2 regions of the Cronobacter sakazakii genome follow, and region 2 is predicted to be linked to the other one. Evidence: predicted binding sites of a transcription regulator. Region 2 holds the regulator's gene; the other holds the start of a gene.
The links. The regulator sigma-54, encoded in region 2, starts transcription at its own class of promoters, with help from an activator protein. The targets are predictions, from matches to a motif close to GTTGGCACANNTTTCGCTNT.
Positions count from the first base shown of each region.

Region 1 (5,776 bases), 820 kb from region 2:
CTCGGCGGCGAAGTTATGGTTCGGGCTTTCCAGTGCCTGCAAAATATACCCGGCGATCCCACGGATGCCTTACGGCTGGCGGGGCTTAATAGTAAGCAACGGGCACTCTTTTTTTATTACCCGCAGGCCAAGCTTGAGGCTGCTCTGCGCTGGCTTGAAATGCCGGAGCATCATCTGCTTACCGCGCTATCGCCTGAATATCCCGTTGCTCTGCGCGCGATCGAGTGGTTTCCTGGTGCGTTGCTGGTGGCAGGCGATCCCAGGGCGCTGTCCCGCCCGCAACTGGCCGTCGTCGGGAGCCGTCATCATTCGTGGTATGGCGAACAGTGGGGAAGCAAACTCTGCTATGCGCTGGTGGAAAGCGGCCTCGTCTTAACCAGCGGGCTTGCACTAGGCATAGACGCTGTTGCGCATCGCAGCGCGCTGAAGGCGCAGGGGAAAACCATCGCGGTGCTGGGCAACGGCCTTGCGCAGGTTTATCCGGCGCGCCACCGTAAACTGGCGGAGGAGATCGTAGAACGGGGCGGCGCGCTGGTGTCCGAGTTTCCTTTTGAGGCGCAGCCGCGTCCGGCGCATTTCCCGAGACGTAATCGCATTATTAGTGGCTTGAGCGTTGGCGTGCTGGTGGTCGAGGCGGCCTTACGCAGCGGCTCGCTGGTCACGGCCCGGTGCGCACTGGAACAAGGCCGGGAGGTTTTCGCGCTCCCTGGGCCTGTTGGTAATCCCGGTTGTGAAGGCCCGCACTGGCTGATTCAGCAAGGCGCTGTCGCCGTTACGCATCCTCAGGACATTATCGATTATTTACAAAATGAGCTGCCCTGGCTCACGACTGCGAATTATTCACCGGATCAAGAGGAAGGTGCATTGCCATTTCCCGAGCTGTTGGCTAACGTAGGAGATGAGGTTACACCTGTTGACGTCGTCGCTGAACGTGCCGGCCAACCTGTGCCATTGACGGTAGCCTAGCTACTCGAACTGGAGTTAGCAGGATGGATCGCAGCTGTACCCGGCGGCTATGTCCGAGTGAGGAGGGCAGGCCATGTTCGACGTACTAATGTATTTGTTTGAAACCTATATCCATAACGAAGCTGAAATGCGCGTTGACCAGGATAAGCTGACGCGGGACCTGACGGATGCGGGTTTTGATCAGGAAGATATCTTTAATGCGCTGTTATGGCTGGAAAAGCTGGCGGATTATCAGGATGGTCTTTCCGCGCCGATGCAACTGGCGTCGGATCCACTCTCGATGCGTATTTATACCGCAGAGGAGTGCCAGCGGCTGGACGCCAGCTGTCGGGGGTTCCTGCTGTTTCTGGAACAAATTCAGGTGCTGAATCTCGAAACTCGTGAAATGGTTATCGAACGCGTCATGGCGCTGGATACTGCCGAGTTTGATTTAGAAGATCTCAAGTGGGTCATCCTGATGGTGCTGTTTAACATCCCCGGATGTGAAAACGCCTATCAACAAATGGAAGAACTGCTCTTTGAAGTGAATGACGGTATGCTGCACTGATATTTTCAGCGCAGTGGTGAATTATGGCAAGGTCAGCACTCTTTTCAGTGCCCAAACACGAGCCCTGCCCAAAATGCGGGGCTGAACTTCTTATCCGTTCCGGGAAGCATGGTCCTTTCCTGGGATGTTCGCATTATCCTGAGTGTGATTACGTTCGCCCGCTGAAAAGCCAGGCGGACGGTCATATTGTCAAAGTGCTCGAAGGTCAGCAATGCCCGGCATGTGATGCGACGCTGGTGCTACGGCAGGGGCGTTTTGGGATGTTTATCGGCTGCAGCCGTTATCCTGAATGCGAACATACCGAGCAAATCGATAAACCTGACGAAACCGCATTGGGCTGCCCGCAGTGTAGCGACGGTCATCTGGTTCAGCGTCGGTCGCGTTTTGGCAAAACCTTCTATTCCTGCGATCGCTATCCGGAATGCCAGTTTGTGATTAATACCAGACCGGTGGCGGGCGAGTGCCCGGAATGCCATTATCCCCTCCTTACCGAAAAGAAAACCGCGCAGGGCATAAAACGCTTTTGCGCCAGTAAACAATGTGGAAAGCCGGTAACGGCGGAAAAAGACAGTGAAGAATAATCAGCCTGCGGACGCGATATCGTCTATCGTCGACGTCCTTAAAAAAGAACAAGTCATCGCTTATCCAACTGAAGCCGTATTTGGCGTCGGGTGTGACCCCGACAGCGAAACCGCTGTAAAACGCCTGCTTGAATTAAAGCAACGCCCGATGGAAAAAGGACTCATCCTGATTGCGGCTAATTTTGATCAACTTAAGCCTTATATAGATGACGCCGCGCTGACGCCCGAACAGCGTGAGGCGGTGTTCGCCCGCTGGCCAGGGCCAGTGACGTTTGTTTTCCCGGCGAAACCGTCGACGCCACGCTGGCTGACAGGCCGTTTTGACTCACTGGCGGTGCGTGTGACCAATCATCCGCTGGTAATCGCACTGTGCGAGGCCTTTGGCAAACCACTGGTCTCGACGAGTGCAAATCTCTCCGGGGTTGAGCCATGCCGCACGGCGCAGGAAGTGCTGGCGCAGTTCGGTGATGATTTTCCTGTGCTGCATGGCGCAACAGGTGGTCGCCAGAATCCTTCCGAGATCCGTGATGCGCTGACGGGTGAACTTTTCCGACAGGGGTAACGCATGGAAACCTACGCTGTTTTTGGTAATCCTGTCTCGCACAGTAAATCGCCGTTTATTCACCAGCAATTTGCGCAGCAGTTACAGATTGAGCATCCGTATGGCCGCGTGCTGGCACCGCTCGATGATTTTGTGAAGACGCTGGAGGACTTCTTCAGCGCAGGCGGTAAAGGCGCAAACGTGACGGTGCCTTTTAAAGAACAGGCGTTTGCTCGTGCCGATGAACTGACGGAAAGAGCGGCGCTTGCCGGTGCGGTTAATACGCTGAAACGGCTCGAAGATGGTCGTTTACTGGGCGACAATACGGATGGTATTGGGCTTTTAAGCGATCTGGAACGTCTCGGTATGATCCAGCCGCGTTACCGGATCCTTCTGGTGGGCGCAGGCGGCGCAGCACGGGGCGTCTTGTTGCCTCTGCTGTCGCTGGATTGCGCGGTAACTATTACTAACCGCACTTTTGCCCGCGCGCAGGAACTCGCAACGCTCTTTAGTCATACCGGCAACGTTAACGCCGTCGCGCTTGCGGATCTGGTTGGCCATGAGTTCGATCTCATTATTAATGCCACTTCCAGTGGGATTCACGGCGAGATCCCGACTCTTCCGTCTTCTCTGCCCGGTAAAAAAACGGCGTGCTATGACATGTTCTACCAGAAAGGGCTAACGCCATTCCTTTCATGGTGTCAGGCGCAGGGGGCAACGCAACTGGCTGACGGTATCGGGATGCTGGTGGGGCAGGCGGCGCACGCGGTTCTGCTCTGGCATGGCATCCTGCCGGATGTTGTGCCCGTTATTGATAAGCTCAGACAGGAGCTGGCGCAATGAATCAGGCGATTCAGTTCCCTGATCGCGAGCACTGGGATGAACAGCGGCAGGCCGTTTGTTTTCCGGCGCTGGTCAGTGGGATGGTGCTTACCTGTGCTATTGCGCAGCCTGTGCTGGTGGCTCGCTTCTCAGGCACGTCGCCCGAAGAATGGATAGCCGCTTTTCGTCAGCACCGTTGGGATCTGGAAGAAGAGGCTGAGCAGCTGATCGCTGCTCAGGCCGAAGACGATCAGGGTTGGGTCTGGCTCTCCTGAGCCAGATACTCATCTTTCCACTTCACATAGTTGTTCGCCGAGTAGCGCAGCCCTTCGCGCTCGGTATCTTTTAACGGGCGAATCTGTTTTACCGGGCTGCCGAGATAAAGATGGCCGCTTTCCAGACGCCTATTCTGCGGCACCAGACTTCCCGCCCCTATCATCACGTCATCTTCTATAACGGCACCGTCAAGCACGATCGAGCCCATACCGACCAGTACACGATTGCCAATAATGCAGCCATGCAGCATCACTTTATGCCCAACGGTAACGTCTTCCCCAATCACCAGTGGATTACCCTCGGGGTTATAAGAAGATTTATGAGTCACGTGCAATACGCTGCCATCCTGAATGTTGGTGCGCGCGCCAACCGCAACGTAATTAACGTCGCCCCGAATCACTACCAGCGGCCAGATGCCGACATCATCAGCCAGTCTCACATCGCCAATCACCACGCTTGAGCTATCGACCATCACGCGCTGGCCTGTGGTGGGAAAGGTATTTTTATAAGGACGTAACACAGAAGAAGACATAGTCGCCTCGGTTTCTTATCAATCGTAAGAAGACTTTGGTTGGATTCAGGCGGCTGTGCAAGCGCAAATGTGTTTGTTCGTTGAGCAGATCGCGCGGGATCGCAGCAATAAGAATGAAAAAACAGCAGTTGAAAGAAAAGATCGAAAAAAGGGTTGTGCTGAAAACTGAGATCCCTATAATGCGCCTCCATCGAGACGGCAATGTGAAGCACTTCACGAAATGGCCGGCGCGATGAGAGAAAAATCCTGAAATTAAGGGTTGACTCTGAAAGAGGAAAGCGTAATATACGCCACCTCGCGACAGCAGGCTGAATGCCGCGTCGCACCGCTCTTTAACAATTTATCAGACAATCTGTGTGGGCACTCGGGGCACTGATATCTTAACGTCTACGGACGATAAACGAATATCAAGTCTCAAGTGAACAACAGTTAATTCATTACGAACTAACAGTTTAATTCTTTGAGCATCAGACTTTTAATTGAAGAGTTTGATCATGGCTCAGATTGAACGCTGGCGGCAGGCCTAACACATGCAAGTCGAACGGTAACAGGGAGTAGCTTGCTGCTCTGCTGACGAGTGGCGGACGGGTGAGTAATGTCTGGGAAACTGCCTGATGGAGGGGGATAACTACTGGAAACGGTAGCTAATACCGCATAACGTCTACGGACCAAAGTGGGGGACCTTCGGGCCTCATGCCATCAGATGTGCCCAGATGGGATTAGCTAGTAGGTGGGGTAACGGCTCACCTAGGCGACGATCCCTAGCTGGTCTGAGAGGATGACCAGCCACACTGGAACTGAGACACGGTCCAGACTCCTACGGGAGGCAGCAGTGGGGAATATTGCACAATGGGCGCAAGCCTGATGCAGCCATGCCGCGTGTATGAAGAAGGCCTTCGGGTTGTAAAGTACTTTCAGCGGGGAGGAAGGTGTTGTGGTTAATAACCGCAGCAATTGACGTTACCCGCAGAAGAAGCACCGGCTAACTCCGTGCCAGCAGCCGCGGTAATACGGAGGGTGCAAGCGTTAATCGGAATTACTGGGCGTAAAGCGCACGCAGGCGGTTGATTAAGTCAGATGTGAAATCCCCGGGCTCAACCTGGGAACTGCATTTGAAACTGGTCAGCTTGAGTCTCGTAGAGGGGGGTAGAATTCCAGGTGTAGCGGTGAAATGCGTAGAGATCTGGAGGAATACCGGTGGCGAAGGCGGCCCCCTGGACGAAGACTGACGCTCAGGTGCGAAAGCGTGGGGAGCAAACAGGATTAGATACCCTGGTAGTCCACGCCGTAAACGATGTCGACTTGGAGGTTGTGCCCTTGAGGCGTGGCTTCCGGAGCTAACGCGTTAAGTCGACCGCCTGGGGAGTACGGCCGCAAGGTTAAAACTCAAATGAATTGACGGGGGCCCGCACAAGCGGTGGAGCATGTGGTTTAATTCGATGCAACGCGAAGAACCTTACCTGGTCTTGACATCCAGAGAATCCTGCAGAGATGCGGGAGTGCCTTCGGGA
Region 1 covers NZ_CP011047.1:1,401,878-1,407,653, forward strand. The annotation lists partial or broken gene dprA (DNA-protecting protein DprA) at 1-1,068, shown strand, start outside; gene smg (DUF494 family protein Smg) at 1,040-1,513, shown strand; gene CSK29544_RS06590 (DNA topoisomerase family protein) at 1,537-2,094, shown strand; gene tsaC (L-threonylcarbamoyladenylate synthase type 1 TsaC) at 2,084-2,656, shown strand; gene aroE (shikimate dehydrogenase) at 2,660-3,478, shown strand; gene CSK29544_RS06605 (DUF1488 family protein) at 3,475-3,732, shown strand; gene CSK29544_RS06610 (gamma carbonic anhydrase family protein) at 3,708-4,265, opposite strand; rRNA gene CSK29544_RS06615 (16S ribosomal RNA) at 4,742-5,776, shown strand, end outside.
Region 1: a site for sigma-54 is predicted at 4,541-4,560, ahead of CSK29544_RS06610 (gamma carbonic anhydrase family protein). Genes of this name have one in related genera too.

Region 2 (5,776 bases):
ACACCTCCGGGGATTCCGGCATATTGCGAACATCAATGCTCACCGCGGCGGATATCTGCCTTTCCGAAAGCGTGCGCGCCAGTTCAGGCAGCAGCACGACAGGCAGGTTATCGACGCAGTAGAACCCCATATCTTCCAGTGCACGCAGGGCGACCGATTTCCCTGACCCTGAACGTCCACTGACGATCATCAGAACCATCTGCTGTTTCTCCACACTTCAGACCGGGTAACCGGCGCCTCCTGGATTGTGCCTGTCGGCACGGTCATTCATTCTCTTCACTGGTTTCAGTGATTATCTGGTAGAGCTCTTCATCGCTTTGCGCGGCGCGCAGACGGCGACAAATCGTTTTGTCCGCCAGCCGCTTCGCCACCAGAGAGAGCGTATGCAGATGCGTTTTGGTTTGATCCGCCGGCACCAGCAGCGCAAAAAGTAAATCGACGGGCTGGTTATCAATGGCGTCGAAAGGGATAGGCGTTTCGAGCTGGACGAAAACGCCAACGGCACGCAGCGTATCTTCTTCGAGCTTGCCGTGCGGGATGGCGATGCCATTGCCGATGCCGGTACTGCCCATCCGCTCACGCGTGAGGATCGCTTCAAAAACGACCTGCGGCGGCAGGCTGAGCTGCTTTGCCGCCAGCTCGCTGATAATTTCCAGGGCGCGCTTTTTGCTCTGGCAGTGTACGCCGCTGCGAGTGCATTCCTGGTTTAATACATTGCTCAATGGCAGAGCCGAATCATTATTCATCATAATTTCACCTAAGCGTTTTCTGGTGCGACGGCTCGCCGCACGGGCCACGAGCCGCCGATGTCCCAGCGAAACGCCCGGACAATTAATGTTGTTTCAGTTTATCTTTGTGTTTAGTGAGCTGCCGCGCCAGTTTATCAATCAAACCGTCAATGGCGGCGTACATATCCTGCCCTTCCGAACTGGCATGCAGCTCCCCGCCGTTCACATGCAGGGTGGCGTCGGCGACCTGCGTCACCTTTTCCACCTTCAGCACAATATAGACCTGATTAATCCTTTCGAAATACTGCTCCAGCTTGGCGAACTTGGTGTTAACGAATTCGCGCAACGCTTCAGTGATTTCGACGTTTTGTCCTGTGATGTTGAGCTGCATAGTGTCTTCCTTATCGGTTGGGTCAGACCAGCTGTTTGCGCTGGTTTGACGGCGGTATGGATAAAGATTCTCGATACTTCGCAACGGTACGGCGGGCCACCATGATCCCCTGTTCTGACAGCATAGACGTTAACTTGCTGTCGCTTAAGGGTTTCGCGGGGTTCTCCGCTGCAATCAACTTTTTCACCAGCGCGCGGATAGCCGTGGACGAGGCTTCGCCGCCGCCCTCGGTGTTCACGTGGCTTGAGAAAAAATACTTTAATTCAAAGATGCCGCGCGGGCTGTGCAGATATTTTTGCGTGGTGACGCGGGAGATGGTGGATTCATGCATCTCGACCGCCTGCGCGATATCCGCCAGCACCATCGGCTTCATATACTCTTCGCCCTGCTCAAAGAACGCCTGTTGCTGTTCGACGATACAGCGGCTGACGCGCAGCAGCGTGTCGTTACGACTCTCCAGGCTTTTGATAAGCCATTTGGCTTCCTGGAGGTTGCTGCGGATGAACTGGCTGTCGGATTCATTGCGCGCGCTGCCGGACATGGCGGCGTACTGCTGATTGATTTTAAGCCGGGGAATGCTGTCGGCGTTAAGCTCGACCGTCCAGCGGCCGTTATGCTTGCGCACCAGCACATCGGGAATAACATATTCCGGCTCGCCGGTCTGGATCGACTGGCCGGGGCGCGGATCGAGCGACTGGATCAGATTAACGGCTTCTTTGAGCACATCTTCTTTAAGGCGCGTAACGCGCATCAGGCTGCGGAAATCATGGTTGGCCAGCAGGTCGAGGTGATCGCTGACTATCTGGCGCGCCTGGGCAAGAAAAGGCGTTTCGGCGCTAAACTGCGAAAGCTGGATCAACAGGCAATCGCGCAGATCCCGGGCGGCGACGCCGACCGGATCGAAACGCTGAACGCGCTTCAGTACAGCTTCGATCTCTTCGAGGCCGATATCACCATCGCTGTCGCCCATGCCGTCGAGAATATCCTGCACCGTCACGGTGAGATAGCCAGTATCATCCACCGCGTCGACGATCGCCGTGGCGATGGCGCGATCGGTATCGGAAAACGGCGTCAGCTCCACCTGCCACATCAGGTAATCCTGCAGGCTCTGGGTGGTTTCGCCCTGATAAACGGGCAGTTCGTCGTCGATATAGTCGGTGCCGGTGCCTGAAGGCGTACCCGCGGTGTAGATTTCGTCCCAGCTGGCGTCAAGCGGCAGTTCGTCCGGCATCTCTTTTTGCTCCAGCGCTTCGGCGGTGTCCAGCCCTTCGCTGTCCTGCGTTTCCTGAGTGGCAATTTCGTCGTGAATGTCGGTTTGTTCAAGCAGGGGATTACTCTCCAGCGCCTGTTGCAGCTCCTGCTGAAGCTCCAGCGTGGACAATTGCAACAAGCGGATGGCCTGCTGCAACTGCGGCGTCATGGCGAGCTGTTGGCTAAGCCTTAGTTGCAAACCTTGCTTCATATTCAGAGCAAAAATCCTCAGGTGTAAACGTCAAAAAGACCTGTGCAGCAGGGCGCGCCGGGTCGCGCGCCGTTTCTGCCTGTTGCCCTACCCTATCAGAGTCTGAACTCTTCCCCAAGGTATACGCGTTTAACCTGTTCGTTCTGCAGGATTTCATCAGGCGTGCCGTGGGCGATCAGGTGGCCCTGGCTTACGATGTAGGCGCGTTCGCAGACGGCCAGCGTTTCACGCACGTTGTGGTCGGTAATCAGCACGCCGAGGCCGCTGTCGCGCAGATGCTCGATAATGCGTTTGATGTCGATAACCGAAATCGGGTCGACACCGGCGAACGGCTCATCCAGCAGGATAAACTTCGGGTTCGCCGCGAGCGCGCGGGCGATCTCCACACGGCGACGTTCACCGCCGGAGAGCGACTGGCCGAGGCTATCGCGAAGATGGTCGATGTGAAACTCTTCCATCAGCTCTTTGGCGCGATCTTCACGCTGCTCGGTGCTGAGATCGTCACGAATTTGCAGGACCGCCATCAGGTTGTCATAGACGCTCAGGCGGCGGAAGATCGACGCCTCCTGCGGCAGATAGCCGATACCGCGACGCGCGCGGGCGTGCAGCGGCAGCAGACTGATATTTTCATCATCAATGATGATATCGCCCGCGTCGCGCGGCACGATGCCCACCACCATATAGAATGTCGTGGTTTTACCCGCGCCGTTCGGGCCAAGCAGGCCGACAATCTCGCCTGAATTCACCGTCAGGCTGACATCTTCCACTACGCGGCGGCCTTTGTAGGCTTTCGCCAGGTGTTTCGCAATGAGTGTTGCCATAAGGGTTTAGTTACTCTTGTTCTGGGCTGGCGCCTGAGAGGTGCCGTCTTTATTTTGCAGCTGCGACGGCACCAGTACGGTGGTGACGCGTTTGCCTTTCTCGCTGAACGCCTGCATTTTCTGCTCTTTCACGAGATAGGTGATTTTGTCGCCTTTGATATTGCTGTCGAGCTGCTCAAGATAGGCGTTGCCGGTCAGCACCACAAAGTCGTTTTGCAGCTCATAGTGCATTTTGGCGGCGTGGCCTTTCACCGGCTTGCCGTTGTCCTGCATCTGATAGAACGTGGCCGGATTGCCATAGCCGTCAATCACTTCTTTACCTTTCTCGCCGCCAGGACGCGTCACGACAACTTTATCGGCGTTGATTTTGATCGAACCCTGCGTCACCACGACGTTGCCGGTAAACGTGACCACGTTACCCTGCATGTCCAGAGACTGCTGGTCAGATTCAATGTGAATAGGCTGTTCGGTATCGCCCGTCAGCGCGAACGCCGGGAAGCCTGCCGCCAGCAGCGTACTGGTGAGTACGAGATTAAGGCTGAGTTTGTTTATTCTGGATTTCATAGGAGGTTCTAACCTTTTCAATCAGCTCGGCATTTTTGCTGCGAAGGTTCCCGCGCATTTTCAGGCCGCTGGAATTAAAGCTGGTGCCGTAAAGAGTAACAAGCGTATCAGAGGTAACGTCCTGGGTGACCAGGTTGATCTCCGCCTTGTCGGTCGTAATTTTGCGTAACTGTGAATCGGGCGTCAGCGCGTTCACTTCCACATGACCGGTCAGATAGAGCATCCTGTCATTGGTCAGTTTGGCACGATCCGCCTTGACCGACCAGGTCGGCACTTTATTGGTATCGAAGGTCGTCATCACCGGCTGCGTAAACCAGGAGACGCCGTCTTCAGAAAAATATTCGACATGCTGTGCGACCAGGCGGTAGTTGAGCGCGCCTTCCGGGCTATAGACCAGCGTATTCGACTGTTCGCTCTGGTATGTTGGTTCGTTGCTGTTTACCGTCGTCGGGCCGCTTTCATCCTGATCGGCCAGATTAATGCCAATCAGCACCAGCGCGGCCAGCGCCAGCAGGATAATGACCCAGCGTCTGGTCTTACTCATATGGATTGCCCTATGGCCTCATCTAGTTTGCCCTGCGCCAGCAGCAGAAGGTCACACACTTCGCGCACCGCGCCGCGCCCGCCAGCAATACGCGTGACGTAATCGGCTTTCGGCGTGAGCAGCGGATGCGCATCCGCTACCGAGACGCTCAGCCCGACCTGTGCCATAACCGGCCAGTCAATTAAATCATCGCCTACATAGGCGACATTTTCTGGAGAAAGCGCCAGTTTTTCGAGCAGTTGACGGTAAGCGATGAGCTTATCGGACTGCCCCTGGTAAAGATGCGTAATGCCGAGCGTCTCGCAGCGGTCTTCCAGCAGCTTCGCTTTACGACCGGTGATAATCGCGACCTCAATGCCGGACGTCAGCGCGCAGCGAATGCCGTAGCCGTCGCGCACGTTGAAGGCTTTCAGCTCTTCGCCGCTGTTGCCCATGTAAATCAGGCCGTCAGACATTACGCCGTCGACATCCAGAATCAGCAGGCGGATTTGCGCCGCCCGCTCAATGACCTGCGCGCTCACCGGCCCGTAGCAGGTAGAGAGGGCGCCATCAGGGTTACTCATTAAACCTTTCCTTTGTTACACCACGCCTGCGCGCAGCAAATCATGCATATGTATCACACCGCGCAACTGGTCGCCATCAGCCACCATGACGGAAGTAATATGACGCGACTGCATGAGGTTCAGCGCATCGACCGCGAGCGTGCCCGGACGCACCCGAATACCGCCGGGCGTCATCACATCAACAATTTTCATCTGGTGCAGATCGCCGCCCATATCAAAGACGCGGCGCAAGTCGCCATCAGTAAAGACGCCTTCGATTTTCATCAGGTCATCGCACACGACGGTCATGCCAAGATTCTTGCGGGTGATTTCCAAAAGCGCGTCGCGCAAAGAGGCCTCTTTGCTGACGTGCGGAATTTCATCGCCCGTGTGCATGATATCGTTAACGCGCAGCAGCAGCTTGCGCCCGAGCGCGCCGCCTGGGTGCGAAAGCGCGAAATCTTCAGCGGTAAAGCCGCGCGCTTTCAGCAGCGCGACGGCGAGCGCGTCGCCCATTACCAGCGTCGCGGTGGTGCTGGACGTCGGCGCGAGACCGAGCGGGCAGGCTTCGTGCGGGACTTTCACGCACAGGTGAATGTCCGCGGCTTTCGCCATGGCGCTCTCCGGACGGCCTGTCATACAGATAAGCTGTACCTGCAGACGTTTGAGCACCGGGATCAGCGCCAGAATTTCGTTGGACTCACCGGAATTGGAAATCGCTATC
Region 2 covers NZ_CP011047.1:577,172-582,947, reverse strand. The annotation lists gene rapZ (RNase adapter RapZ) at 1-199, opposite strand, end outside; gene ptsN (PTS IIA-like nitrogen regulatory protein PtsN) at 264-749, opposite strand; gene hpf (ribosome hibernation promoting factor) at 832-1,119, opposite strand; gene rpoN (RNA polymerase factor sigma-54) at 1,142-2,581, opposite strand; gene lptB (LPS export ABC transporter ATP-binding protein) at 2,677-3,402, opposite strand; gene lptA (lipopolysaccharide ABC transporter substrate-binding protein LptA) at 3,409-3,966, opposite strand; gene lptC (LPS export ABC transporter periplasmic protein LptC) at 3,935-4,510, opposite strand; gene kdsC (3-deoxy-manno-octulosonate-8-phosphatase KdsC) at 4,507-5,073, opposite strand; gene kdsD (arabinose-5-phosphate isomerase KdsD) at 5,089-5,776, opposite strand, start outside.